Regions from separate parts of the Paenibacillus sp. LjRoot56 genome, predicted to be linked through region 2. Evidence: riboswitches for the same ligand, from Rfam matches in the RefSeq annotation. Region 2 holds a riboswitch; the other holds the start of a gene.

The links. Region 2 has a riboswitch for ZMP and ZTP ahead of ACSQ8O_RS26980 (GNAT family N-acetyltransferase). Riboswitches for the same ligand answer to the same signal wherever they lie in the genome.
Positions count from the first base shown of each region.
Region 1: another riboswitch for ZMP and ZTP. It lies ahead of rpiB (ribose 5-phosphate isomerase B); the one in region 2 lies ahead of ACSQ8O_RS26980 (GNAT family N-acetyltransferase).

Region 1 covers NZ_CAXURV020000001.1:233,492-248,774, reverse strand. The annotation lists gene spoIIR (stage II sporulation protein R) at 1-557, shown strand, start outside; gene ACSQ8O_RS01100 (L-threonylcarbamoyladenylate synthase) at 585-1,664, shown strand; gene ACSQ8O_RS01095 (manganese efflux pump MntP) at 1,730-2,290, shown strand; gene ACSQ8O_RS01090 (low molecular weight protein arginine phosphatase) at 2,346-2,918, shown strand; ZMP/ZTP riboswitch at 3,028-3,108, shown strand; gene rpiB (ribose 5-phosphate isomerase B) at 3,213-3,671, shown strand; gene ACSQ8O_RS01080 (TIGR01440 family protein) at 3,687-4,298, shown strand; gene glyA (serine hydroxymethyltransferase) at 4,335-5,585, shown strand; gene ACSQ8O_RS01070 (glycoside hydrolase family protein) at 6,060-7,070, shown strand; gene ACSQ8O_RS01065 (ABC transporter permease) at 7,254-8,156, shown strand; gene ACSQ8O_RS01060 (carbohydrate ABC transporter permease) at 8,172-9,044, shown strand; gene ACSQ8O_RS01055 (extracellular solute-binding protein) at 9,122-10,735, shown strand; gene ACSQ8O_RS01050 (cache domain-containing sensor histidine kinase) at 10,807-12,591, shown strand; gene ACSQ8O_RS01045 (response regulator) at 12,588-14,189, shown strand; gene ACSQ8O_RS01040 (glycosyl hydrolase) at 14,206-15,283, shown strand, end outside.
Region 2 covers NZ_CAXURV020000004.1:279,033-294,315, reverse strand. The annotation lists gene ACSQ8O_RS27000 (DUF3221 domain-containing protein) at 1-266, shown strand, start outside; gene ACSQ8O_RS26995 (hypothetical protein) at 256-438, shown strand; gene ACSQ8O_RS26990 (aminoglycoside phosphotransferase family protein) at 489-1,394, shown strand; gene ACSQ8O_RS26985 (LysE/ArgO family amino acid transporter) at 1,439-2,047, shown strand; ZMP/ZTP riboswitch at 2,119-2,199, shown strand; gene ACSQ8O_RS26980 (GNAT family N-acetyltransferase) at 2,247-3,356, shown strand; gene ACSQ8O_RS26975 (cache domain-containing sensor histidine kinase) at 3,626-5,416, shown strand; gene ACSQ8O_RS26970 (response regulator transcription factor) at 5,394-6,854, shown strand; gene ACSQ8O_RS26965 (ABC transporter substrate-binding protein) at 6,982-8,310, shown strand; gene ACSQ8O_RS26960 (carbohydrate ABC transporter permease) at 8,377-9,258, shown strand; gene ACSQ8O_RS26955 (carbohydrate ABC transporter permease) at 9,411-10,208, shown strand; gene ACSQ8O_RS26950 (hypothetical protein) at 10,352-11,011, shown strand; gene ACSQ8O_RS26945 (toxic anion resistance protein) at 11,018-12,115, shown strand; gene ACSQ8O_RS26940 (DUF6492 family protein) at 12,252-13,076, shown strand; gene ACSQ8O_RS26935 (glycosyltransferase family 4 protein) at 13,073-14,188, shown strand; gene ACSQ8O_RS26930 (sugar phosphate nucleotidyltransferase) at 14,228-15,283, shown strand, end outside.

The DNA of each region.
Region 1 (15,283 bases), on a different contig from region 2:
TTGCCCGTATGGCGGATTGGGTTGTTGGACCACATTCCTTGGACGAGGCTAGAGCGGTCGTGAATGCGCATTTGCCTGAATTCGATCAACTCGTTGGCGAGATGATTGCCTCCCGCGGCTACAACTACCCGCATACAGTGGAGCTAGGTGTTGTCCCTTTTCCAACCAAAATGTACGGTAACGATGTCTACCCAGCTGGGGATTATGAAGCTTTACGTGTTGTGATTGGTTCTGGTGAAGGACAAAATTGGTGGTGCGTCTTATTTCCACCGTTATGCTTTGTAGATTCCGTATCGGGTGAAGCGGTTGCTTCGGCAGCAGTTGTAGTGGCCAAAACAACGGATGAGAACGGCAAGGAAAAGCAACCGGTTAAAGAAGATAAGGCTAAAACTAGCAAGGACAAAGCTGCTTCTACAGAGAAAGTTGCTAAGAAGGACGCTAAAGTTGAGGTAGTAGCAGCTTCAGTTTCAACTTCCACGACCGAAGAGCCAGCTCAACCGAAAGTGAAGTTCTTTATCTGGGAAATGTTTAAGGCGATCTTTTCCTGGTTTAGCTAATGTACATTTTATTTCATACAAGTAAGGATGAGAGTGATTGTGACAACCTATTGGAACGTGGATCAAGGCGAGCAGAGTGAGTTAGCCCAGGATATAGCAGAGGCAGCAAGTCTCTTGCGACAAGGGGATACAGTCGCTTTTCCGACTGAAACGGTTTACGGACTTGGTGCCGATGCGACGAATACCGAAGCGGTTCTGCAGATTTTTGCCGCAAAAGGGAGGCCCTCCGACAATCCTCTAATCGTACATATCGCTGATGCGACGCAGCTCTCAGGCCTTGTTCAGCCAGATAGTCTCACAGCTTATCATCGGGCGCTAATGAAGGCTTTCTGGCCTGGACCATTAACCATTGTGCTACCTGTACGTGCAGGTAGCCTTTCGCCGTTCGTTACGGCTGGACTGCAAACGGTCGGTATTCGTATCCCAGACCATCCGGTAGCCCTACAGTTGCTGCGGGAAGCGGGACTTCCGATCGCAGCGCCGAGCGCGAATAGCTCGGGTAGACCGAGCCCGACGTTGGCATCGCATGTGCGAGATGATTTGGATGGCAAGATTGGCGGGATTGTAGACGGTGGTGCAACGGGTGTCGGTGTAGAATCTACGGTTATTCAACTTGTAGACGGTGAGTTATACGTGTTGCGGCCAGGTGGAGTGACTTCGGAGCAGCTGCAGGCGGTTTTGCCAGATATGCGTATTCATGTAGCTGAACCGACAGAGGTTGAAGCTGCGGATACGCCTCGTGCGCCAGGTATGAAGTACACGCACTATGCGCCGAAAGGCTATATGCATATCGTTCAAGGGGACGACGAGCTAGAAGTCTCCGCATGGATTCAACGCGATATCGATGCCGCAAAGTCACGGGGAGAGTCAACGGGTATTCTCACTTTTGAAGAAAGAGTAGGCGGATACCGAGCGGATCTCGTTGTCGCATGCGGCTCCTTGTCACAGCCAGAAACAATAGCTCGAGATCTTTATGCCGCTCTGCGGACTTTTGATCACAAAGGCATTAGCTATATTGTTGCAGAAGGTGTTCCAGATGCAGGGATTGGCAGCGCCATTATGAATCGACTGCTCAAAGCAGCAGGCCACGAGCGGGTTCTCCTCTAAATTAGCATGATTCCCAGTTTGTCCGCATATCTTGAGAAAGAATCGTGGACAAGGGGGATCGTGCTATGCTCGCATCTGGGGTACAAGTTGGGCAACTCATGACAATTGGAATAATGGCGATTGCTTTGGGCCTAGATGCTTTTTCGTTAGGAATTGGCATAGGGATGAAGGGCATTCGTCTGTTGGATATTTTGAAAATCAGCATAATTATCGGTCTCTTTCACGTGCTCATGCCATTGATGGGGATGTTTATGGGGCAGTATGTCTCCCTCCTTCTGGGAAATGTCGCTACGGCGGCAGGGGGATGTTTACTTATTTTGCTTGGCGCACATATGGTATATAGCTCGATACGCGGGGAAGAGGCTTCGGCCTTCGATCATCGAACGTTATGGGGGCTTATTATATTTGCACTCAGTGTTAGTATAGATTCCTTCTCAGTGGGTGTTTCTCTTGGGATGTTTGCGACGGACATTGTGCTTACCGTACTGATCTTCGGTCTATTTGGCGGCTTACTCTCAATAGCGGGCTTGCTGCTAGGAAGACGAGTTAGCGGTTGGGTTGGGGAATATGGTGAGGCATTCGGTGGACTTATCCTATTAGGGTTTGGGATCAAGTTTTTACTATGATACAATACGTGTAAGTACGAACGGTGGTATAGCCGTTTATTCTAGGGAGGATTTCATGTTGCGAATTCTATTTGTCTGTACAGGAAATACGTGCCGCAGTCCGTTAGCTGAAGGTTTGCTGCGTATGAGGGTGCATCAAGAGGGGCTTGCGGCGGAGGTCCGTTCGGCAGGTGTATCTGCAATGACGGGTGGTCCGATATCGAGAAACAGCCAGTCACTTCTTCATGAAGCGGGTTTCAAGGAATCGATTAGTTCGCTAGCGATTAGTGCTGCGGATGTCGATTGGGCTGATCTGGTCTTGACGATGACGACGGGTCATAAACGTACCGTGATTGGACGCTTTCCTCATGCGGTCGAGAAGACGTATACGCTCAAAGAGTATGTAGAGGACGATGCTCGCATTCTCAATGCGATTGAGGAGCGAGAGCAGCTTGCGACAGAGCTTCAGCTCAAACAAGCGCTATCTCAGACGGTATCTGTGGAAGAAAGAAGCCGTATGTATGCGCTGGAAAACACAATTCCAGACTATGATATTTCAGATCCTTATGGTGGATCACTAGCCGATTATCGGTATACAGCCGAGGAAATTAGTCGGAGCCTAGATAAATTGGTAAAAAAAATACGCTAGTCTTCCGAGGTTAACTCGGACGTTTGCTTTTTCCATAAAGGCCCTCAGTGGGATAGGCCAATAGAGCTTTACACATTGCTGGGAATGCGATAAAATACAAATAACAAGCAAGACTCAATGTAACTGGCGACGAGTGGGAGTAACCACAATGGAGCATTGAGCTATACGGCCGGTCGCCTGGGCAAAAGAGCAACGCGCGTTTTTTAGCGTGTGCGCTCTTTTTTTCGTTTTTGGTGAGCTTTGGGATATAATAGGATGGTCGGATTCGAACAGTCAAAAAGGAGCGTTTTATTCATGAAAATTGCTTTAGGTGCAGATCATGCAGGCTATCGTTTGAAAGATGTTATCATTCCTTTTATTGAATCATTAGGTCATCAAGTGATCGATTTCGGATGCAGCTGCGGCGACTCCGTCGATTATCCGGATTATGCACTTCAAGTTTGCGAAAAAGTCGTTTCAGGCGAGGCAGATAAAGGGATTCTGCTTTGTGGAACTGGCATTGGGATGTCCATTGCTGCCAATAAAGTTCCGGGAATTCGCTGTGCACTTGTGCATGACCTCTTCTCCGCGAAAGCGACGCGCGAACATAATGATACGAACGTGCTAGCGATGGGTGAGCGAGTAGTTGGACCTGGCGTAGCGGAAGAAATCGTTAAAATCTGGTTAGAGACCGAGTTTTCTGAAGGTGTCCGCCATAAGAATCGCATCAACAAAGTGCAGAGCATCGAAGATCGTTTCACGGTACATCCCTAGAAATGAGGATGCATAATGAGTGATTCCGTATTTGACCCTATAGCAGCAGCGGAAGCTTTGGAAGCGAATCTGCGAGAGCTGGTTACAGTGGGCGGGCTTCGCCCTGGTAACATTCTTGTGATCGGTACGAGTACGAGTGAAATTCTCGGGCATCAGATTGGGACATCGAGTACGCTTAATGCAGCGAAGCCGATTTTTGAGACGGTTGCGCGCATTTGCGGCGAATTCGGGCTGCATGCAGCCTATCAGTGCTGCGAGCATTTGAATCGTGCGCTGATTGTGGAAGAAGAGTTGCTGGCGCTGGCTCCGCAGCTTGAACCGGTATCTGTGATTCCCGTGCCGAAGGCAGGGGGTTCGATGGCCTCTTATGCGTACAGACACTTCTTGAAGCCGGTTGTTGTCGAGACGATTCAAGCGCATGCAGGCATCGATATTGGCTCAACGCTTATTGGGATGCATCTGCGCAGAGTCGCTGTTCCCGTAAGGCCGCTGGTTCGCCATATTGGCCAGGCTTATGTCACTATGGCATTCACTAGGCCGAAGCTCATCGGTGGTACTAGAGCTGTATATTCCGCAGATCTGGCGGATCAACTTTATCAACAAGCTGCACCTGATGCAGATTGCTAATTTATTATTAACGATTATCCTTAGGAGGAATATGAGATGACAAACTTTTTGAGCAAGCAAGATCCGAAAATCGTAGAAGCAATGAACCTTGAGCTTGGCCGTCAACGCGACAAAATCGAGCTAATCGCTTCCGAGAACATCGTGAGCCAAGCCGTTCTTGAAGCTATGGGTACTGTACTTACGAACAAATACGCAGAAGGCTACCCAGGCAAAAGATACTATGGTGGCTGTGAGTACGTAGACATCGTGGAAGATATCGCTCGTGACCGCGCGAAAGAGCTTTTCGGTGCTGAGCACGCGAACGTTCAACCGCATTCCGGTGCACAAGCGAACATGGCTGTTTACTTGGCAGCTCTAAACCCTGGTGACACGGTTCTTGGTATGAACCTTGCGCATGGTGGTCACTTAACACACGGTAGCCCAGTAAATGCTTCCGGTATCCTTTACAACTTCGTAGCTTATGGCGTAAGCGAAAAAGATTTCCGCATCGACTATGATGATGTTCGTAAAGCAGCTTTCAAACATAAGCCTCGCATGCTCGTAGCTGGTGCAAGTGCATACCCGCGTACGATTGATTTCGAAGCATTGGCTTCGATCGCTAACGATGTAGGCGCATTGTTCTTCGTTGATATGGCGCATATCGCTGGTCTAGTTGCAGCTGGCTTGCACCCGAACCCAGTACCACACGCACATTTCGTTACAACAACAACACACAAAACGCTTCGCGGTCCTCGCGGCGGTATGATCCTTACGAAGAAAGCTTGGGCTGCAGCAATCGATAAAGCGGTATTCCCTGGTTCCCAAGGTGGACCTTTGATGCATACAATTGCAGCGAAAGCTGTTTCCTTCGGTGAGGCTCTTCAACCGGATTTCAAAGTGTACGGTCAAAACGTAATCAACAACGCACAAGCTTTGGCAACCGCTCTTACAGCTGAAGGTATCAACCTTGTTTCCGGCGGTACGGACAATCACTTGATGTTGGTTGACTTGCGTAACCTTAACATCTCCGGTAAAGACGCAGAGCACGTTTTGGATGAGATCGGTATTACAGCGAACAAAAACGCAATTCCTTTCGACCCAACTAGCCCGTTCGTAACAAGCGGTATCCGTTTGGGTACACCGGCTGTTACTTCCCGTGGTATGGACGAAGAGGCAATGAAAACCATTGCGAAGGTTATCGGTCTTACTTTGAAAAATCCGAAAGACGAAGCTACGCTTGAGAAAGCTCGTGGTATGGTGTCTGATCTAACGGCACAATTCCCGCTTTACCCAGGTTTGACTTACTAATAGCTATTTTTATAGGGCCAGCTCATAGGAGCTGGTCTTTTTTTGTTCACATCCCCACCGCAACTCCCGGCTGCCCCGCGAACTAACTGGATTTTCTCCATCTGTTTGAAGCTTATTTCTCAAATCGGAAGGATTAACTGTATATCCTGTAGGTAAATTCCTTCGTTTCGCTCGATTCAGCATGTATGAGATACATTAGCTGTACTTTTTCCATCTATTCACGACGACACGTTAGAATCGAGAAAATTAGCTGTAGTTTATACATCTAAACACCGCTCGCCAGTCACCATGCACTCACCAGCCACAAGCCAGCCACAATCCTGCGCCAAGCCAAGGTCAGTTCACACCAATCTTCCAAACACATATCCCAAAACTTCAAACCATCTTACGAAAATATGAAACCTTTCAGCGCGGCAGACGCCTTACACTGGTTCTGTACGAATGTAAACACTTACACAGCTAGGAGAGGTGTACATGAATTTTCAGGAGATGCTTCGGCCTGTGCCGGCTGGGGCGAAGTTCGAGCTAGATGGATGGCATGTTTGGTGTGGATCGATGACACAAGATGCGGAGGGGAGGTATTACTTGTATTATTCGCGTTGGCCTGAACGTGCTGGTTTTGAGGCATGGGTCACGCATTCCGAAATCGCCTATGCGGTTGCCGATCACCCGTTGGGTCCGTTTCATCACGTGGATACGGCTTGGACATGTAGAGATAGCGCAGTGAGCTGGGACAGGGATGTGGCACACAATCCAGCCATTTTGCGCCATGGTAATCGTTATTACTTGTATTACATGGGAACGCATGGCCCCGAGTTTGATCTCGACCGACCTGCCGATGAGGCAACTTGGTGGGCGTATCGTAACCATCAGCGTATCGGCGTGGCTGTGGCTGATCATCCCGCTGGTCCATGGACTCGAGGGACGTCGCCCGTGCTCGATGTCTCCCCAGGAGAGTGGGATGGACTCATGACGAGCAACCCTACGGTGTGTGTGACCGCTGACGGCCGTATCCTGATGATGTACAAAGGTGTGGCCGAGGGCCCTCCACCAAAGGGCGGGGCAGTTAATGCGGGCGTAGCCTTCGCAGATCATCCGCTGGGACCGTTTCGCAAGCAGCCAGAGGTGGCGGTATCGAACCCAACGAACGATTGGGCGGTAGAGGACCCTTATGTTTGGTGTCACGGCAACGAGTACTATTCATTGATGAAGGACTTTCAAGGTTATTTTACGAAATTTGAACGGGGCTCAGTGGCCTTATTTGAATCATCAGACGGCATTGCGTGGCAACCATCGCGGCATGTACTGGCTTTCGATTTACAAATTCCCTGGGCTCACCGGGTAGCACAATCCGTCCTCAGACTGGAACGCCCCCAGCTATGGTTCGATGAGAGCGGAATGCCTGCCGTCCTGCTGTGTGCCGTGCTTGAACGGGAGGGAAGCCGATCGTATAACATACGAATCCCATTAGGAAGAGATGAATGATGATTTTCAAGCCTTTGATTACATCACGCTCGCCAAAAATTGATCTAGCAAAGCCGTCTCCAACTAGGAGGCGGCTTTCGTATTTCCGAAGATTTTAGACCATCTGCCAAAGATATGAAAAGGATCGCTTCTTCCGCGGCGCTACAATAAAGGTATAACAAACAGAGAGAGGAGAGGCAGCTCATGCATCGAACGATGAACCTGCTGCGGAGATACGGTGTCATGTATGCCCTATTAATTCCGGGCTTGCTGTACTTTGCGGTATTCAAATATGTGCCGATGGTGTACATCGCCGCTGCATTTAAGAACTACAACGTCCTGCAAGGACTCTGGGAAAGCCCGTGGGTCGGCTGGCAGAACTTTCAGCTATTTTTCGATGGTGTGTACTTCAAGCAAATTATCGGAAACACCATTCTGATCTCGTTTTACAAGCTCGTATTTTCGTTTCCAGCGCCAATTATACTCGCTTTAATGCTCAATGCCGTTACCTCAACGGGGTTCAAAAGAACCATCCAAACCCTGACCTACTTGCCTCACTTTCTGTCATGGGTCATCATCTACGGGTTGCTGGTGGCTTTCCTCGCACCTGGAACAGGGCTTGTTAACCAGTTGTTAACCACCTTCCACTTAGACCGCATATCCTTCTTAACGGAGTCTGGTCTGATTCGATCCCTTATCGTAACAACGGATATTTGGCAGTCAGTCGGTTGGGGAGCCATCATTTACTTGGCAGCGCTCACAGGTATTGATCCAAGCCTTTACGAAGCGGCAACGATGGACGGCGCGTCTCAGTCCCGTCAGTTATGGCATATTACACTGCCAGGTATTCGCAACGTCATTATCCTCATGCTCGTGCTGCGGCTCAGTGCCATTCTTGATGTTGGCTTTGACCAAATCTTCATTATGCTCAATCCGCTTAATCAAGAGAAGGCCGATGTTATCGAGACATGGGTGTATCGGGTCGGTTTACAAGAGGGACGCATTGGACTTGCTACCGCCGTGGGATTGTTCAAATCAGTAATCGGCTTCGTGCTTGTACTTGGTGCGAATCGGATTGCCAAAAAATTCGACGGACAAATCTGGTAGAAGGAGGAATTATCCATGCGTCACATGACCACTGGCGACCGACTCACCCAAGGTGTTAACTATTTGCTGCTCAGCCTGCTCGCTGCTTCCTGTGTATTGCCATTCCTGTATGTCATCAGCGTCTCACTAACACCGATATCCGAGTTCATTAAGAAAGACGGGCTAGTCATTATTCCGACGCATACCACATTGACGGCATATCGAGAGATTATGCAAGGGGGCCGATTACTCGATGCCTACCAAGTGACCCTCTTTCGTGTCATTGTCGGTACGCTGCTGAACTTAGTGTTCACCGTGATTACAGCACTTCCACTATCACGCAAAGCGTTGCCTGGTCGAAGCCCATTCCTGCTTTTCATCGTATTCACCATGCTGTTCAACGGCGGTATTATTCCGGGCTACTTGCTCGTGAAAAATATAGGACTGCTCGATTCCGAATGGTCACTCATCATTCCTGGATTGATCAATGCGTTCTATCTCATGATTGTGAAAAGCTTTTTCGAACAGCTGCCAGAGGCCATTGACGAGGCTGCTCGTATCGATGGAGCGGGGGAAATCGCCATCTTGGTACGCATCGTTATTCCGCTGTCTGTACCGATTATCGCGACGATTGGCCTTTTCTACGCCGTGTGGCACTGGAATAGTTATTTCGATGCCCTGCTCTACATCAACACCCCAGAGAATCAGCCTGTACAGCTATTTCTAAGGCAGATCTTACTCGCCTCTGTCGCAATTAGCGGGGATGCAGCAGAAGCTGCTAACTCGGTGAACCCCATTTCGGTCCAAATGGCGTCCGTCGCCATTACAACGTTACCGATTCTGGTTGTGTATCCGTTCATCCAGAAGCATTTTACCCGAGGTGTTCTGCTTGGCTCTGTGAAAGGTTAATGTGGGGCCAAAATCGATGATATCTAGAGGCAACTCTCGATATAGCATGTATAATAGACTAAAGGGAGAGGTTCAAGATGAAAAAGAATCACGCAAGTGCGTTGCTTAGTATGACTGTAATCCTAGGGGTTGTTGCTGCAGGCTGCAGCAAGGCTGAGAATACGGCTTCACCAAGCGCGAGCGTTGCCCCCTCTACAGGAGCCTCGCAAACGGCAAAACCGGTGGAAGCTGACAAGAAGTATAAAGTTAGCTTTTATAATACAGTCGGTTATCGGTTAACAACGCCAATGCCGGCGAAAGAGCAGGATCCCATTCGTCAAATGATCGAGAAAGACAATAATATGGATCTCGACATGATCATGGGTGGTGAGAACTGGAAGGATAAGCTCAACCTGCTGATCTCCTCTAATCAAATTCCGGATATCGTCTCTTTTCCTGACCGTGCCTCTGCGATTAAATACTACGATCAAGGCTTGCTTGCCGATCTCGATGATTTGTTGAAGGAGTTCCCAGAGCTTCCGAAAGCATTCGACCCCTCGCGCCTCGAGCCTATGAAATATAAAGGTCATACGATTGGTTTACCAGCTTCCGAAGCCGTTGGCGGCGTGAATGGTTGGTGGATCAACAATACTTGGCTCAAAAAGTTGAACCTGTCAGTTCCGACAAATCCACAAGAATTGCTCAACGTTATGAAAGCGTTCACTTTTAATGATCCAGATGGTAATGGCAAGAACGATACGTATGGTTATGTCGCGATGCTGCCGAAGGACGGCTCACTGGGTTATAGCACGAGTGGTGCGCAAGGCTTCCAACAGATTTTCTGGATGTACGGTGTACAGCCTAACTTTGTAGATGTCAAAGATGGTAAGGTGGTTGTCTACAACACCGACGCGAAGACGAAGGAAGCGCTGACGTTCATTAAAGAAATGATCGATACGAAAGTTGTTGACCCGGACTGGGTAACGATCGACGACGGACTCAAACGTGATAATAAAATGTACCAAGGCAAGGTTGGTATTATGATCGAAGACTGGCGCCGTTCGGAGCCTGCGGAAACGAAGAAAATGCAGGATGCCGGAGGCAGTGTACCGGAATGGAAGCAAATTGCGCCGCCAAAAGGGCCGTATGGGGATCAAATCCTTGACGTGAAACCATTCCAGCAGTCCCTCATTGGACTTTCGAAGGAAGCGATGAAGGATGCTGGTAAAGCTAAGCGTGCCATGCAGTTCATTCAATATCTATACACCAATAAAGACGCGTATCCATTCCTAGCTTATGGGATCAAAGATAAGTCCTTTACTGTGACGAATGGCACACCGAAGTTAATCGATAGATCTACTTACAACGAGAAGGAAATTGAGTGGCGCTATAACTATGCTTTCGTTCGCAAAGCGACGGACGGCGTGTACTTCGACTTCCAAAAACCTGATATCACAAACGCGAACCAGAAGATTAACACGAGTTACTTGAAGGATAATAACGTAAATCCACGTGTTTTTGACGATCCGGCTGACCCGATGTCGCAAGATCGCCTCAAATATGCCAATGAAATGATGCTCAAATTCGTAACGGGCAAAGAGCCTCTGACGAACTGGGATACGTACGTGAAGACGCTGCAGGACAAATTCAAGCTGAACGATGCGATTGCCAATTATACCAAGCAGTTGCAGGGTGACGGTGTAATAAAATAAATAGGGTAGGGAAAAGGGGAGACGCCTCCTCTTTTTCCACATTTGTATAGCTAGCTACGAGGGGTGCGCACATGCGAGATTGGATCAAGAAATGGTTTCACAACATATCATTCCGACTGTTTCTGGTCTGTTTCGTCTTCGTGCTCAGCTCGGAGGCTATTCTAAGCGGCTTATCCTACCGCTATATTAAGAATGAAATTACGTCTAGTCAGCTCAACCAAGCGACACAGTTGCTGCATAAGGAAGAGGAATATATCGATCTGTACTTTCTTCTTGTGCAAAATACGATTGGCCAACTCTCCACTTCAGCGGCTTCGTGGCGTAATGATCTGACGGCTGCGCAAGCTGCCCTGGAGAATGCCTATAGGGAGAACTCGGTCATGCTGACAGACGTGTACGTGATTCGCAAGGATTTATCCATTCTGGGCGGGAATCCTGTAACCAAGGTCATTAACGACGCTAGAGATGATCGTGATCCTCTATATAAAATGGCTTATAGCAACGCCTATGGGGCCGTGACGGTTAGCCAGCCGTATCAGAATTTCTTCTCCGGTTGGACAGTCACTTTCACCAAAGCAATTACCATAGCTGGCGAACCCATGGCCGTGGCTGTGGATCTGAATCTAACTGCGATGCAGGAGCGATTGCAGAAAATTGGCGGCGGTAGCAACGATTTGCAGTTAGGCATTATGGACAAAGAGGGACGTGTCATTCTGGAGCCAGCGGGCAGCCGCCTGTTTAGTATCGTTGATCATCGTCTGAGCTTTGATGACCGAGATGGTCGGGAGCTTGTCGAGTCCAAGGACGATGTCTTTACTGACCATATGAACGGCACAGCTGTGACCATTATGAAGAGCATTAATCCTCGTACCAAATGGATTGTATTTGCCTTCTATGACGGAACGACGCTGCAAACTTCGCTCAAGAGGATGGAGACATTTTTCGTAGGCCTGCTGCTGCTTGGCTTCTTGCTTAGTGTGTTGACGGCCGGCTTCGTGGCCCGCATGATTCGAACGCCTGTGTATTATCTGATTCGTAAAATCAATCAAGTCGGTCACGGAGATTTGAACGTTAGCATATCGAGCGCACGCCGTGATGAATTCGGCAAGCTGGCAGCAACATTTGATGATATGCTAGGCCAGATTCGCACCTTAATTGAGCATGTGAACCGTGGCGAGCGCAAGAAGAAAGAGTTAGAAATTCAAGTGCTACAGTCTCAAATCAATCCGCATTTTCTATACAACACGCTAGGTTCTATTTCCAATGTGGTCGCATTTGAGCGCTATCATGAGGTCGATAACATCATTGAAGCACTAATTTCAATTTTGGAATACGGTATTACGGAGTTCTCAGACCGTGTCAGCTTGGAACAGGAATTGCGGAATGTGAAAGATTATTTATATATCCAGAAGATCCGATATGACTGTGAATTTGAGCTCATAGAGGAGATTGATCCAGTTACTTTAGAACTTCCTGTATTGAGGATGGCGTTGCAACCGATTGTGGAGAACAGTATTTTCCATGGCTATGCAGGTGGACGTAAGTCAGGAGCTATACGGTTGTCTGCCGTCCGTCGTGATGGCAAACTCATTGTTGAAGTTGAGGATCAAGGGATTGGTATGACACCTGATAAGACAACTGAGCTATTACTTGAGGATCCTGTAGGGAGAAATTTTGATCACCGTAAACGAATAGGCTTGTACAACATTCATCAACGCATCCGTTTAAATTACGGGGAGCCTTATGGGCTTAGCGTATGGAGTGAACCAGGTCGTGGAACATGTGTAACACTGACATTCCCAGATGATACAGCACAGGATCAGCTTGAGGAACGCGGAAGGGGGGAGGCGCAATGAGAGAGGTGACTTGCCTCATTGTGGATGATGAGCCGCCGATGGTGCAGCGGCTAGAGACATACTTCGGGCGGTGGGCCGAGCGGCGGATGCCATTCCGGTTAGTTGGTCGTGCTTATTCGGGCGCTGAAGCGCTGGAGAAGGCTGCAGAACTGCGTCCTGATCTCATTATCACGGATATCGTGATGCCTGGCATGGACGGGATTGAGCTCGTTCGTCAGCTGCGGGAACGATTGCCTGGTGTGGAAGTCATCATCCTAAGCGCCTATTCGGATTTTGCCTATGCCAAACAAGCGATTGCTATGGGTGTGTTTGAATATTTGGTCAAGGTACCCTTGCGCGAAGAAGATGTACGCACGGCCTTGTCCAAAGCACGCGATAACGTGATCGCACGTGAGGAGAAGGAGCGGCACCTACAAACCCTCAGCGGATCCGTGAAGGAGAATTCCTATCGTCTGCGCAAGCATCTGCTAGAAGAACTACTCCGTGGAGAGGTATCTGATCCTGTCATGGAGCGCCGAAGTGCAGAGCTAGTACCAGGTTTTGAGCCGCGGCAATATGGGTGCTTTGCTGTGCGTTTTGATAATTACGATGTATTCTGCTCGGAGTATTCACCAGCGGACCGTAACATGCTCAAGTACGGCATGTTAAATATTATCGAGGAAGTGCTCCGAGAGAATGGGAGCTGCTTCGCTTGTGAGTTGCAGCAGGGCGTCATTGTTGCCCTGGCTACGATTCGGGCGGGCAGCGAACAATCGTTCGACCGAATCTGTTACGAGCTTGGGGAAAGCATCCGTGATGCGATAAAAACGTATTTACGGATCTCGGTTTCGATGGGTGTGAGCCGGATGTACAACGGTTGGGGTTCCGCTTCAGCGGCCTATGAGGAAGCCAAAGGTGCGCTTGACGACACTTTCTACGCCAGCTTTGGCACGGTGATTACGCCAAATCGCAGGCTAGGCTATAGCGAAAGTGACTGGCGCGAACTCACAGAACGCTTCGAGCAAGTGCTCGAGCGCTCTAGTGCGAAGTCGTCGGGAGGCGAAGCGCTTGCGCCTTTGCTGCATGTTTTGCATAACCATCGGATTATTCCTGGCAAGATGCTGGGTTATATCGAGGGCTGGTGTGCACGCCTTCGCCAACGGTTGCTATCTGCGGATGATGAAGTTACAGCCGATGTGGTTACATTTGCGGACTGTACGCATCTGCATCAACTGGTGGAGCGGCTGCGCGTGGAGTGGGAGAAGCTGCACGCCCGTGCAGAAGGGAGCGGTCTGCGCCCCGAAATGGTGAAGGCGATGCGTTTCGTTGAAGATCACCTGAAGGAATCAATTTCCTTAGGCGTTGTAGCAGAGCATATTCATTTGAATCCGACTTATGTGAGTGAGCTTTTCAAGAAAGAATTAGGGATTAATTTCACCGATTACGTCTCTAAGCGAAGGATAGAACGGGCCATCGAGTTGTTGCGTAAACGTGATTATTCGAATTTAGAGCTTGCTGAGGCTGTTGGTGTTCATAATGAGAAGTATTTTTGCACCTTGTTCAAAAAAATAACCGGGACCTCTCCACAGAAGTTTGTCGCAGCAAGCTGGAGAGATTGACGAGGAGAGAGTTGCTTTGTTACCAAAGGAAGCTCGAGATCAATTCGAAGAATCGATTTTTCATAATCCACCTGCTACCTATAGAAGCACGCCATTCTGGTCATGGAATGATAAGCTGGAACCCGAGGAGCTTCGCAGGCAAATTGGCGAAATGAAGCGAGCTGGGCTAGGTGGCTTTTTCATGCACACGAGGCAGGGACTGCTTACCCCTTATATGGGCGAAGAATTTCTGGATGCGGTAGAAACAGCAGCGGAAGAAGCGAAGGCTCAAGGGCTTGAAGCTTGGTGTTACGATGAGAACGGATGGCCTAGTGGAACAGCTAACGGTTTTGTGCCGGCACTGGGAGCTTCCTATCAACAGAAGTCACTAGAGGGTATCCGAGTCGAAAGAGAGGATGCTTGGCAACAGGTTGAAGCGCTTAAGCAGGATCCAGACTTCCTGTACCTGCTTGTTCGTCGAGAGAACGAGCAGCAATGGAGGGTGCAAGAGGCGGCTGCGGTGCTGGACGACTGGGATGTCGCAGTGGCTGTAATGTGTCGCGTGAATCCTTATTATATTGATATTTTATCTAAAAAAGCCATGGAGGCTTTCCTGCAGGCGTGCCACGATGTTTATTTCCAGCGTATGGGGGACCGTTTCGGTGAAGCAGGAATGCCGGGCATTTTCACCGATGAGTTTAAGTTCTCAGGTGTTCCGTGGTCTGTTGACTTCGCACAAGAGTACTCTGTACGTTATGGGGATTCGATTGCGAACGCGATCGGTTGGCTGCTAACAGAAGCGGATGAGTCTATGAAAGATGCAGCCTATCGCGCACGCTATCAGTTCTGGCATCTAGTAAGTGAACGATTCCAAACGTCAGTTCGTTTGGTAGCTGACTGGTGCGAGGCACACGGCTGGCAGCTGACAGGTCATTTCATGGGGGAAGACACTCTCATGGACCAGATGCAGTATACGGCCGGCGTGATGCCGCTGTATGAACGGATGCATATGCCGGGTATTGATATGCTGGGGCGGACGCCGCGTAGTACGTTGCTGCCTAAGCAGGCTGCCTCGGTAGCGCGGCAGTTGGGTAAACCGTTCGTGATTACAGAAA
Region 2 (15,283 bases):
TCATTGGTCAAGACATGAAAATGCCTGATGCTGCATGGTATAGTATGGCAGATCATGCACGCATCGAGTTCAAGGGGAAAAAGTTACAACTGAATGAAGTCCAGATTGGATCTACCGTTAAAGTATGGACGGACGGAATGATGCTGACGAGTTATCCAGGTCAAGCAACAGGGTTTCGTTTTGAAATCATAGCACTGGATAATGGTGCCGGTGATGCAAGTGGTAAGGTCACAGCGTTAGTTACAACTGGCGAATGTGGAACGTAGCATTGAAATCGATGGGGTAAAACATAGACTGCTTCCGATTGCACAACTAAGAAAGGGAAGCAGCCCCGTACAATTCTCTGATATAACAGTCGGTAAACAGGTGAAAATTTGGTTTGCAGGTTATGATTTCGGTAATGAGAAATTTGTGACAAAGGTCGTCATGGATAGTTAGAGGCGGAGGCAATTCATTCAATCTTGAATTAGGCAAAAGGAAGTGTTCGAATGAGCCAATCGAAAGAGATTGCTATTGACTTAAAACTGGTGCAACACCTGATCCGTTCACAATTTCCACAATGGGCAGAGCTGCGCCTACAGCCTGTGGATTCAGCTGGAACAGACAATGCGATCTATCGCCTTGGTGATGATATGGCGGTTCGATTACCTCGAGCAGAATGGGCTATTGGACAAGTGGAAAAAGAGCAGCGTTGGCTTCCAAAGCTAGCCACGATGATCCCGGTATCCATGCCAGTACCACTTGCAAAGGGTGTTCCCACGGAAGACTACCCATGTTTCTGGTCAGTGTATCGTTGGCTGGATGGCGAGAATGCGACAGTTGGACAATTAGACAGCTATAACCAAGCAGCAACAGTGTTGGCGCATTTCGTTAATGCAATGCAGACCGTGGATCCTACTGACGGGCCCGCCCCAGGTTCCCACAATTCTGGCAGGGGCGAACCACTAGCGCTGCGTGATACGGCAGTTCGAGATGCTATCGAGAGTTTAAAAGAAATCATCGACCCTGTCGTGGCAGAGGCTGCATGGGACATGGCCCTTCAAACTCCCGTATGGCAAGGACAAGGTGTTTGGATCCATGGAGATTTGCACCCGGGGAATCTTCTCATTGAACAGGGCGAACTTAGCGCTGTGATTGACTTTGGTACCTTAGGCGTGGGTGATCCTGCCTGTGACCTTATGGTGGCATGGACATTTCTAACATCGGAGAGCCGAGAGGATTTCCGCAGCTTGTTAACGGTCGATGAAGCAACATGGTCGCGAGGGCGCGGCTGGGCACTTTCCTTCGGATTGATCGCTTACGCTTACTACATAGACAAGAATCCAGGGCTTGCGGCCATTTCGCGACGCGCGATTGATGAGGTGCTTAGCGAGCATGCGAAGCTATACGAATAAAAGAATTTAAGTTCACAATGATTTGTAGATAGGAGAAATACATCATGCTTAGTGCCATCTTACAAGGAATTCTTTTATCAGCAGGTCTGATCTTGCCGTTAGGTGTTCAAAATGTATTTGTTTTTAATCAAGGTGTGACACAACCACGGTTAATTAGGGCGTTACCGGTCGTTCTAACAGCATCACTTTGTGATACGGCACTTATTACTTTGGCTATTTTAGGCATTTCCGTCGTTATCGTTACGATACCTGCTATTAAGTTCGTGCTTTTCATATTAGGTATCCTGTTCCTTATCTATATGGGGATTGTGACTTGGAAAAGTAAACCTGCCGCCACGTCATCCGATGAAAAAGCGTTATCACCTAAGAAGCAGATCGCATTTGCTGCATCGGTTTCGCTTTTAAATCCTCATGCGATTTTGGATACGATTGGAGTCATAGGGACCAGTTCTATCCATTATGTAGGAAAAGAAAAATTGGTATTTGCAATTGCCTGTATACTCGTGTCATGGATTTGGTTTTTTACTCTTGCCGTCGTGGGGAGACAGGTTGGGAAATTAGATAAATCGAACACATTTATGAATTATCTCAATAAAGCATCAGCATTGATCATGTGGGTGACTGCCGTTTATTTAATTACACAATTAGTTTAAACAACATAGGGCATGGCTGAAGAATTTATTCTTGATTTTCACAGATATGTCGGACTATAATAAAGGGAATATTTGGTATGTGTAACTGGCGAAACGTAGATCACTACGGGGGAGCACATATTCCATAACAGCCGTTCGCCTGGGCAAAGTATTTGATCAATCGATCAAATGCTTTTTTTATTTCGAGGAGGAGAATGGAATGGAACGAGCTAGAAATGTGGCGGTCCTCATTTATGAAAAGGTAGATTTATTGGATATAGCAGGTCCATTCGATGTGTTTGGGGTATCGAGTAATTGGGGCAAAGATTTCAAGGTTTATACGGTAGGCGAAAAGCAAAGTCCTGTGAACACAGTCAGCGGCCTTACGATTCAACCCAAATACAGCTTCGACAATTGCCCTTTGCCAGACATTTTGATTGTACCCGGTGGTTTAGGCTCACGCACTGAAATGAACAACACAACGATTACATCATGGATTAACCAAACTGCTGCTAGTGCGGAAATCGTTCTATCAGTTTGCACAGGTGCGCTCTTATTGGCGAAGGCAAACATACTTGACGGTTTACGAGTGACGACCAATCGAAATGCATTTGATTTATTGCGCGGAAATGCACCACCTAGTGCTGTGATCGTTGAGGATGTTCGATATGTGGATAATGGCAAGATTGTGATGTCCGCTGGGGTTACCGCGGGATTCGATGCTGCGCTCTATGTCGTTGCTAGGCTATTTGGCGAAGAAAGAGCTCTCGCAACCGCTGCTAAAATTGAGTATCATTGGCACAAAGATGAGAAAACAGCAGCGCAGCAACAAAACGATGTATTTAGTATTAGGAAAGCTCAAATAGAAGATTTAGATGACATTCAAAAATTGTTTGTTGAAGCAGCCCAATGGATTCAATTGTCAAAGGGATTCACACAGTGGAGAGAGGATTCGTTTACCAAAACCTATGTAACATCTTTCATTCATGATCAAGAAGTATTTGTCGCATGTCAGAACGGTGAGATAATTGGTTGTTTTTCCATCCAGTGGCAGTACGAAGAGATTTGGGGAGACTTGTTCCATGATGATGCTGGATACGTACACCGTTTAGTTGTCGCGCGAAAATATAAAGGGGAGGGTTTCGGCAGCAGGATATTAACTTGGTCAGAGGACTATATAAAGAACAAAGGTAAAGGCTGGTTGCGTTTAGATTGTATGGCAGATAACCCCACATTGAATGACTACTATCGTAGCCTTGGATTCATTCATCGGGGGAGATTCGATGGTCGCGGTTGGGGCGCTAATTTATATGAACGAGAAATTGAATAAGCAAGGTAATCGTTTTTTAATAAGGCTGTCCTACAAGTAGAATTTTCTACTTTGAGGGCAGCTTTTACTTTCTGCACATGAGATACTCCATCAATGATCTGATAAATCAGTAAATCGTTCTATGAAATAGCGGATTTTGTTTCTTGAAGGGTTGAGTGGAAGTTCTTAGAATGAGAGGGGGCTTCCTCCGGTTTGTTCTCTTTCCAGATTCCTTTATGATAGACTAAGAAAATATTTGACAATGAACAGCTGAAGCGAGGGATATTCACGTGCCGTTACTAAACTGGTTTTCATCTTTAACTTTAAAAAATCGCCTTTTTCTGGCGTTCATCGTACTTATTCTTCTGCCGTTCTCTGTCTTGGATATTTATAATTTTCAAAAAGTGAAGCTCAATTTACAACATAAAACGAGTGAACAAAGCCTTGTACAAATGAACAAAATGAATGAATCACTTGAAAGTCTGCTCGCTACGACGTTTAAGACGATTACGATGTTCGAGCAAGATTCATCCGTCATTTCCGTGTTAAAGCAGCCAGAAGTAGTCGATCAAATCGTGAATCAACGTAAAATTGAAGAACGTTTTCGTTCGGTAACGAATAGTCTGTTCATCTCTAGTCCACCCGTTTTCTATACGATTGCTGATTTACTCGGTAATGTGTATACCTCATTCCCGCCAGCGCAGCGCTTAAATTATGAGTTGATACAGGCAAAGCCTTGGTTTAAGAGTGCTTTAACTGCTTCTGCACCGTATCAATGGCAGTTGGAAAGTAATGAAGTGCTGTTTGATGTTAACAAAAGCCCGCAGCTAGTTGCCATTTCTACTCCTATAAGGGACGCAGATGGTACCATTCGAGCGATCATACACATCGCGGTGGATTACGAAAGCTGGTTTAAATCAGCTACTAACGGAAGTCCAACCTCCGATCAGTATTATTTGATTGATCAAAGAGGAATCGAGATCGTTCACTCTGGTGCAGAAAAGTCAACCATGGCATTGGAGTCACCGATCATCGATCGATTGCTTGCAGACGGTTCCAGTAGTGGCTTTTTCATACATGGTAGTACGTTTATTAACTATACCGTTGTACCCTCTTTCCATGCCTATTTAATCAAAACAGTGCCATCGAATGTACTCTTTGCTGAGCTTCGATCGATTCAGAAAGCCTATATGGGCACACTTATTGTTTTCACAATCGCCTTCATGATGATCACGTTTCTCATCGCATCTGCGGTTACGCGTCCCCTTCGACTCATTCAAGCTAAAATGCTCGATGTCGTTCGTAAAGATTTGAAAGTAAGACTTCCTGATCAAAGATACGGCGGGGACATCCAGCCTATTGTACAAGCCTTCAATCAAATGATTGTCGATATGAACGGCCTCGTACAACGCTTAAAAGTTGAGGAACGGCAGAAGGAAGCTAGTCGATTCCAAATGCTGCTTTCGCAGATGAATCCTCATTTCTTGTTGAATACGTTGAACACAATTCGCTGGCTGGCTTTGGAAAAAGGGGACAACGCGATTCCGAAAATTTGTGTGTCGCTTGGAAGATTAACAGAGGCAGGATTGAAGCTCGATGTAGATCTCATTCATTTGGAACAAGAGTTAGAGCTCGTCCGAGGTTATGTCTATATCCAACAATTCCGATATGATCAGCAATTTCAAGTTGACTATGTGTATGCCGATGACTTGAAATACGCACTCGTACCGAAACTTAGCCTTCAACCGATCGTGGAAAATGCCATTTATCACGGAATATCGCAGATCCAAGAGAAAGGTCACATCTCGATTCATGTTTATACGAAAGAATCTCATCTTATCCTTGAGGTGGTCGATAATGGCATCGGTCTCGTAAACAGTGAAGGAGTGTCCAAAAAGGACCATAATGGCATCGCTTTACAAAATTTGAGAGAGCGTTTAGCCCTCCTTTTCAAGAAAGAAGCGAATCTTGCGTTCGTTCCGGTATCACACGGTTGTATGGTTCGTATCCAGCTTCCTCTCCTTATGTCCACCCCTTACCAGAAAGGAAGTGATTCCCATGTGGACCGTTCTACTCGTTGAGGATGAGGTATTCGTTCGAAGAAAAGTGAGAGAAACGATGCCTTGGAAGGAAATGGGCTTCACCATCATTGGGGAAGCAGGTAATGGCTTAGAGGCGATGGAGAAAATTCGTGAATGCCAACCTGACGTTGTCATCACAGATATTGTCATGCCGCTGATGAATGGTGTGGACTTGTTGAAACAAGCGCGGAAGGAAGGCTTCACAAGTCGTTTCGTCATGCTGACTGTTATGAGTGATTTCGAGAACGTTCAGCAAGCGCTGGAGTTCGGCGCGTCCAGTTATATGCTCAAGCTTTATATGGATCAAGAGACATTAGCAGAGACAATGAGTAAGGTAGAAAAAGAGCTTATCGACCGCAGAAGTGTCGAAATACGGGAAGCTGAAGCGTTGCTGCATAAACTGTGGAAGTTAATGCCCGGGGGAGCCGAGTACCCGGAAATAAAGGGAAGCGAGCTTGAGGTTCCTGGTGTTCATGGACGCAGTTTGAGTGTCATCGCGGTACAACACGGGCAACCAACCTACACACGAGATGATTTCTTCGCACTCCAATTAATAGATAACGATGTTGCATCCGCAGCTGTTTGGCATTTGCTGACCATGGACGGTGTTAGCTACCTATTTATGTGGTTACCAACAAATTTGCAGTTCAACATGCCTTCAGAAAATGCCTTGCCGTTTAGCCTAATCTATACGGAATTAATCTCTGCTGCACAGCTCATGGATATGTGGAAAAGCGTTCAAATTGCATTGAATTTGGAATGGTACAATCCCACTTTCAGGGCGAAACTATGCACTTCTGCAGGCACACCTTTGCGTGAAATTGCTGATACGTGGGGGTTGGAGCATGAAATCTGGCACAACTTGGAGCAGCTAAGATGGGATGCCGTGGTTGGCGCTGTGAATGAGCTGTGGGGTAAATTCGAAGTTCAGCAAGCTCCGCAGCTGCAAGTGAAGCAAGCAGTCGCGAGAATTGCCCATTTGTGCGCGAGAATATCTCAACTCAGCACGGTTGACGAAGAGGCGATACTCGCATCCGACCATCATCGTCTAAAATTGGTGTTCATGGCTCGTTTGGAAGCGCATTTCAAACACTTGAGCGCTTCGCGCATTCCTATATCTGATCATCCAGAGGTCAATAAGATCATCTCCTATTTGCATGAACACTATGTGGAGGAAATTACCTTGGACACCTTAGCAAAGTTAGTTTGCATGGATGATAAATATGTTAGCGGATTATTTAAGAAGAAACTTGGCGTCAGTATTATTCAATATTTGCATCAGATTCGAATTGAACATGCCCAAAGATTGCTGCGGGAAACGGATCGAACGATTAGTGAAATTGGTGAACGAGTCGGGTTCGCGAATGATAATTATTTCATTAAGATTTTTAAACGTTCGACTGGCGGGACACCTGCAAGCTTCAGAAACCGAACATAAACCTTTTCGTGTTTTTTCGACAATCTGACTTTTGTTCTATAGATTCATGGATTCTGTTTCTTATTCGCTTTCGTAATGGGTGATAAAGTAGGTACTGTAAGTAATCAATTGCAGGAGGTCAATCCAAATGACAAAGAGAAAGAACACAATGATGCTTGGTGCACTAGCTCTTACTTTAGGTCTTACAGCATGCGGTAATACTTCTGGTGACTCATCCTCCAGCAGCGCTAGTACGACTAGTCCTAGTACTACAGCAGCCTCTGGTAAAGTCGTAAAGTTGAAAATGTGGGGAGGCGTTCCGCCAGAATCCGGCCCTCAAGCTGTGGTTGACAATTGGAATGCGAAAAACCCAGATATTCAAGTGGAGTACGAACGTTATGTAAATGACGACGCAGGAAATCTGAAGTTAGATACGGCATTGCTCACGGGTCAAAGTGTTGATTTATTCGTGAACTATTCAGGGACAGCATTGAAGAAACGTGTAGATGCAGGTGTAGCGTTGGATTTGAGCAGCTATACCGACTATAACATTGAGCAGAAGATGGGCTCGACGACGAAGGATTGGCAAGTTAATGGTAAATATTACGGTATTCCAACCGTTAAAAGTACGTTCTTCGTGTGGTTTAACAAAGAGATGCTTGATCAGGCTGGACTTAAGGTACCTACTTCCTGGACATGGAAGGATATGCAGGACTATGCCACTAAATTGAAAGCCGATAAGCGCTTTGGACTTGTCCAGCATTTGGAGTCGTTCCCAGATTCCTTGGATTCCGCTTTGACTCACGATGGGTACACGAAAAAAGATGGCAGTTCAAATCTTGATAATCCATTAATGGGTACTTGGTTAGATACATTGAATACCATGATGAAGGACAAGAGTACGCCAATGCTTGGCGAACAGCTGACAACCAAGATGCCTGTAGAAACGATGTTTCTTAAAGGTGAGAGCGCAATGCTGAACGCAGGTTCCTGGATTTTCCGAAATTCAAATAACCTAAAAGATAACCCAAGGACGTTCAAAATAGCATTCGCGCCTGTTCCGAGACTAGATAGCAATGAGCAAAATAGTATCGGTCGTGGTGGGTTAGGCGATTTTGTTTCGATCAACGCGAAGACGGCTAATAAAGATGCAGCATGGAAGTTCTTGAAATGGTATGCAGACGGAGGATTACTGCCACTTGCTTCTGGCGGACGAATTCCTGCTTCCAAAGATGCGAATGTTGAAGATGCTTTGAAGCTGTTATTAGGTGAAAATGAGAGTACTTATGATATTCCTTCTTTGAAATATGTACTGTTCGAGAACAAGACTCCTACGTTTACGCGTAACCTGCCTCAACAAGTCATGGACCTACGCAGGGAGGAATATGAGAAGTTTTTCTTAGGCAAGCAAGATACTGCAACAACTTTGGCGGCTATGGTAAAACGGCATAATGAATTTATGAAAACAACCAAATAATTAGAAAAGCAGGGGGAGTGGCTTCGGCTGGTTCCCCTGTCTGCATACTAAGGGAGGTTATCGGATGTGAAGAAAAACTGGATGGCCAGACAAAGTTTAACCGGCTATTTATTTATTGCACCAAACATGCTGGGTGTTCTTCTCTTTTTTATAGTACCGGCAATTTTCTCTTTCGGCCTTATTTTCACTAATTATCAATTCGCCAATCCCAATTATCATTTCGTGGGCATTGATAACTTCAAACGACTAATCCATGACGATCTTTTCTATGTTTCACTCCGAAATACGGGGTGGTATCTCCTGTCAGTACCCATTTCCATTATGCTTGCGTTTCTTGTAGCACTCGTATTGAATAAGCATGTGTATGCCAAAGGATTGCTTCGAGCCATGTATTTCCTACCCTACATTACAAGTGGTGTGGCTGTTGCATTCGTATGGATGCTATTGTTTCAACCCTCAGAAGGTCCGATCAATCAACTGTTAAGAGCAATAGGCATGTCGAATCCACCGGGTTGGCTCTCTACAACCGAAACGTCCATGATGGCTATTGATATCATCTGGATTTGGTTCATGCTCGGCTATAATATGATTATTTATTTGGCCGCGTTACAGGAAATTTCCCCTGAGTTGCTCGAAGCTGCCAAAGTGGATGGCGCAAGCGGATGGGTAAAAATTAAATCCATCATTTTTCCAATTGTCAGCCCGACGACGTTCTTACTTCTCATTACTGGTCTAATTATGACCATCAAATCGTTTGGGTTGATCCAAGCCATTACACAGGGTGGTCCTGGGAACAGTACGACAATTTTATCTCTCTTCGTCTACAAAAATGCGTTCGGCTATTATGAGATGGGCTACGCATCTACGATATCGTGGGTATTGTTCTTAATTATCGCGGCGATTACTTTCGTCCAATGGTTTGGGCAAAAGAAATGGGTTCATTATTAAGATATTTGAATCCGTATTGAAGATAGCCGATTCATCGGCGAATAATTGAGTAGGAGGTAACCTCTATGGCTACTGTGCAATCAGACATTAGGGCAAGTGCAAAAGCTCGAACCAAGAGGCGGTTTCCGCTCCCAACCCTAATCAAAGCAGGAATGACACTTATCATGTTTATCCTTGGTCTGGCAATGATTATGCCATTCATTTGGATGATCAGTACGTCATTTAAATCGCCAGCTGAAGTATTTGAATACCCCATCCGCTGGATTCCGTCCCATTTTAATATGGAGCATCATATCCGAGTTTGGACAGGCAGCATGGGCTTTGCAACTTACTATATGAACTCCATTAAGGTAGCGGTAGTTTGTACAATTGGCGCGACGTTGCTCTCTTCCTTGGCTGCTTATAGTTTCGCCAGAATTACGTTCAAAGGTAGAGATACTTTGTTTCTAATCTACTTATCAATGATGATGATTCCACCTCAGGTATTGTTCGTTCCGAAATTCATTATGTTTGAATGGGTAGGTATTTATAATACACTTTGGGCACTTATTCTGCCTGGTATGATATCTATTTTTGGTGTGTTTTTAATGAGACAGTTTTTCATTCGGATTCCAGCCGAAATCTCAGAATCGGCTTTCATGGATGGAGCCGGTCATTATCGCATATTTCTTCAACTGATGCTTCCTTTAGCTAAACCTGCTATGGCAACGTTAGCGATCATCGATTTCTCTTGGCATTGGAACGATTATGAGAACGCACTCGTGTTTCTGACAGATCGCAAATTATATACGATTCCATTGGGTTTGCAGAATTTCATTATGGAATTTAATGTGGATTACAACGGAATGATGGCTGCGGCGAGTGCAGCTATTCTACCGATGATTCTCGTTTTCATGCTGGGTCAGAAGTTCATTATACAAGGAATTTCCAATACAGCTGTGAAAGGATAATTAGATAAAGTTGATGAAGGTCGAGAAAGCCAGTAGACGCGTGATGCGTTTAACTGGCTTTTTGCCTACTATAAATTGACATCAATCGCTAGGGGAGATATGATTTTAGTGGGTAACACGATGGAACAGGGGTGTGAAGAATCATGCAAAAGCAATTCAAAGTCGCAGCAGGCATCTCTCTTGCAGGATATGTCGTCAGTCTCATTACGACTAATTTCTTACCGGAAGCCATTAATTTATTAGTACCAGCAACGTTAACATTTGGAACTATTCTTGTCCTCCAACGTTCTTCCAAAGCCATTAAGGGAACAACGACTAATGTACCTATAAGCGAACCTGCTACGAATAAAACGATAGCACCGGTTTCCAATCCGACCAGCGATACAGAAATCCAAGCTGAGAATGATCCCTTCTGGGGACCGATTGCCGAGTATATTCATGTGATTGAAGAGACAATGATCTCGGAGGGGCAGAAGAATACCTTAGATGATGAAATTGTCGAAAAGACACTTAGCTTGCTCTCTAGGGTAGGTCGGTTAATTCCTCAATTAAAAGAGCTAAATGATGCAAATATGAATCATAACATACAAAGATTGATCTTTAAGGATTTAAATAGCGCGATTAATCCCTTTCTGAAGTTAGGCGGGGAAGCAAAACGATTGAATCGTCGTCTTCTTCTTACAGGAATCAAGGATATTAACTCTAAGCTCACCGACTATGTAGAAACAATTGAACAAAAAGACTTAATTGAATTGCAGACACGCATGGAATTAATTCAACAGCGGTACCGTTCAACAGACTAAGGAGGAATGAACTTGTCAACCCAATTGGTGCAATTAAAATCGACTGATTTGCAGAAAGTAGAGCAAGAAGCCAAACAATTGCTTGAGAAAGTTTCGTCGACCGATACGATGGAATTAGAAACCTTAATGGATTCGATTGGACGCATGGGATCCAAAACGATGGAACAGGCTGGACAATCCCTAGCGATGCTCGAACGCCCAGTGAATGAATTGATGTCGGGTAAACGCTCAGAGGTCCAAAACAACATTTTGAAGTTGCGCGGCGAAATTGATTCGTTGAGTAAGAGCAAGCAGCTTGGCTTTTTTGAGAAAATGATGAAGAAGACGCCTCTTAAGAACTATATTTATAAGTATCAGTCCGTGAAAACAAATGTAAATGCCATTGTACAATCCCTTCGTAATGGGAAGGAAACGCTAGAAGAGAACATGGCGTATATGAAGACGCTGAAGAAAAATTCAATTGAGTCTGTCTATAATTTGCAAATGCGAATTGCGATGGGAGAGAATTTAAAGCAGCTTTTCGAAGTTGAAATAGCCAAGCCCGAGAATGAACATCGTAAAACACATCTGGAGAGAGGACTTCGTAAGGTAGTGACACGGATTCAGTCCTTTCAAGAGATGGTGATCCTGTATCAACAAGCGATTGCAGGAACCGATATCATTAACGACAACAACGATAAGCTGATTGATGCCGTAGATGCGACGATTGACAAAACACAGAACCTGTTGACAGTCTCTGCCATGATTTCAATGGCCATTGAGGATCAAGTTCAGACAATTGAAGCCGTCAATTCTGCGAACTCGACATTGAATAAAATGTTTGAAGATAATTCGCGATTGTTGAAAGAAACGACGCAACGAACGAATGAGCTGCTTGGGAAACCAGGTTTGCAAATGGATTCGATTGAGCGAGGCATGACGGACTTATTCGCCGCGTTGGATTTATTTGAACAGTCAAATCGGACAATCATCCAATCAGCAACGGAGCACACGCAACGGCTTGGTAACATCAGCCAGCAAATGACGCAAAGGCTAGGCTTAACGCCTGGGAATAAAACGAATGCAGAAATAAAAGCGTCTGAGCTTAGCGGACTTTTGGAATAAATCGGATAAGTTGACAGAGCTGCCAAGGATCTAATCTTTGGTGGCTTTTTTGTGCTTTCCTCATGCCGCTTAACCCATGCCATTTCGTTCTCCTGACATATGATAATCCATACGTTTGAATAATGGAGATGAGTAAATGTTTATGCAAATTAAAGAAGAGATTAGCAAGACACCCCAAATTGATGTGCTAATCCCAGCAATTGAGAAGGATCTGGGGACGCTCCCCCTAGTCATTGACGCGGTAAGGAAATATGTTAAGCATCCAATTGGTGAAATCATCATTGTGGCTCCGCGGAAACAACGGATACTCGATCTATGTGAGAGAAAAGGATGCCGCTTCGTACATGAAGATACCGTTCTCCCTATCACGAAAAAGGACATCCATTATCAGTCCAAAACGTGGGATCGGACTGGATGGCTGTACCAACAGTTGCTTAAATTGAACGGAGATACCCTCTGCACATCCAACTATTATATGGTCATTGATGCGGATACCGTGCTCGTACGACCACATGTTTTCAAAGTTGGTGATAAGACGGTATTTTATTGTCGGAACTGGAGTCAGGGCGAATATTTCAATACGTATAGAAAGTTGATGGGTAGAAATCGATCAGCTCGATTGTCCTTCGTTACTCATTACATGCTGTTCGAGAGGTCTAAAGTTAAGCAGTTGAAACAAACCATTGAGTCCAAACATAAGAGTTCCTGGTATTCCGCCATTATGAAAAGTATGAATAAATCCAAGCAGTTTGCCTTTTCGGAATTTGAAACGTATGGCAATTTTCTATATGCATCCGAGGCTCATAAGATGATTTTAAAGCCTGCAATGAATAAGAGCTTACATTTGAGCAATTCCCAAATTACACCTTCGAGGATGTCTTCCTTAGCTAAAAGGTACAGATCCATTTCTCTGCATAAACGCAAAGGATATGTTAAAACCCATAGGTTGGTGACCCAATGAAGCCCTATGTGGTTGTCTGGAAGGGACCTGTACACAAAGCGAGCGGTCTCGGTCATGCAAGTAGAACCTATGCTGCTTCTTTGAAACGGAAAGGCGTTGATGTAAGGCTCGTTAATTCTAGAGTTAGTAAAAGACCTTTCATGGGCAAAAGAGTGCTGATCTATCACGATGTTCCGAGCCATATGCAGTGGGAGCGTGCACGAAGTTTATATGATTCTATGATTCTAAATACCGTTTGGGAAACAAGTAAAACGCCAAATGAATGGCTTTCTCATATGAACAAATTTGATGCCGTATGTGTACCCACGCAACATAATAAGCGTGCACTTCTGAACAGCGGGGTTACCGTTCCCATTTACATTGTTCCTCATGGTGTAGATACGAAGGCCTTTCATCCGAACAATAAGAAGTTTGTATTGCCGCGTGCTGCCGGTAAGTTTACTTTCGTGTCTGTATTTGGCTTTCAGCACCGTAAGAACCCAGAAGGCTTATTGCGCGCGTACTGGGAAGAGTTTTCCTCCAAAGATAACGTTATTCTTGTGATCAAAACGAATGGCTATGAACCTTATGAGACTGAAAAATGGATTCAGAGTCAAATCTGGCAATACAAAAAGAGATTGGGTCTACACAAAGATACAGCCCCCGTTGTCATTATTGGCAGACGATTAAGCGAAAGGCAGATGAAAGGACTGTATACACTGGGAGATGCCTTCGTCCTTCCGTCGCGAGGGGAGGGGGTAGGCCTTCCCTTTCTGGAAGCATTGGCCAGTGGCATCCCTGTCATCACCACGGCCTGGGGCGGACAAATGGATTTCCTTACAAACAATAACTCGTTTCTCGTTCCCTATCAATTGAAGAACCCATCCATTAGCATGAATAGTCGACATGCCATATCGCGCTCATTCAGCTACCTGTTTGCTGAGAAGGGACAACTGTGGGCTGAACCTGATCATCATAGTTTACGAATGAATATGAGGAGGGCCTACGAGAATCCTGCATTATGTAAGCGTAAGGGAAGTCAGGGGAGATTAGATGTCCTTCCTTTGACTTGGTCTCGTGCAGGGATGCTGTTGAAGCATGCAGTAGAGAAAGTCATTCAATCCAAGAAATAAGGGTGAAGCGTGATGTCTCCCAGGAAAGGAGGATTTGGCTTGCGTATTGTACTTTTGTGTGGAGGATCAGGTAAAAGGTTATGGCCTTTATCCAATGAGATTCGCTCCAAGGTGTTTCTTAAGCTTTTGAAATCCACAAATGGTGTTAGAGAGTCGATGATTGAGCGAATATGCAGACAATTGGATGAGGTAGGTTTATTGTCATCCACATGTATCGTCACACATCTTAGTCAAGTAGAGATCACTCGTACGTATGTTGGCGAACACATCCCTATCATAAGTGAACCCTATAAACGAGGAACTTATGCAGCCATCGCTTTAGCAGTCACTTATTTGCATGAGCGAATGCTAGTTGATTCGGATGAAACGATATGTATTCTCCCAGTGGACACTTATGCAGATTCCGCGTTTTTCCAGTTGCTACATCGCTTTCCCGAGATCCTCTCACGATCCAAGGCTGATCTTGCACTTCTTGGAACGAACCCGACAATGCCCTCCGATCAATTCGGCTATATTGTTCCAGTACTCCCCATTGAGAACGAGGAATTTTCTTTTATTGGTCATTTCATCGAAAAGCCGAATGAGAAAGCTGCTTCTAAGTTAATTGAGCAGAATGCTTTATGGAACTGTGGTGTATTCGCATTTCCTTTAAAGTACATGTTAGCCTATTTGAAGGACAAAGCGGAGCCAGCTTTAGTAGAGTCATGGCTGGCTAATTATGAACAACTTGCCAATACAAGTTATGATCATGAAGTCGTTGAACATAGTCAAAACGCTGTGGTTATTAGGTATGAAGGCTTATGGCAGGATGTGGGCACATGGAAGGCGCTGACCCCTCATTGTGAGCAAAACGTTTTTGGACCAGGAAGGATCTCGGATGATTCCGTAAATACACATCTTATCAACGAACTTCCTTATCCCATAGAAGTCATTGGTGTATCGGATCTCGTTGTCGCGGCAAATTCGGACGGTATCTTGATTGCGAACAAGGAGAAAGCCCATTTGATTAAGGAAAGGCTAGCACAAGTCACTCAGATTCCGATGCATGTGGAGAAAAGATGGGGCTCATATCAAATTTTGAGATATTGGAAGAAT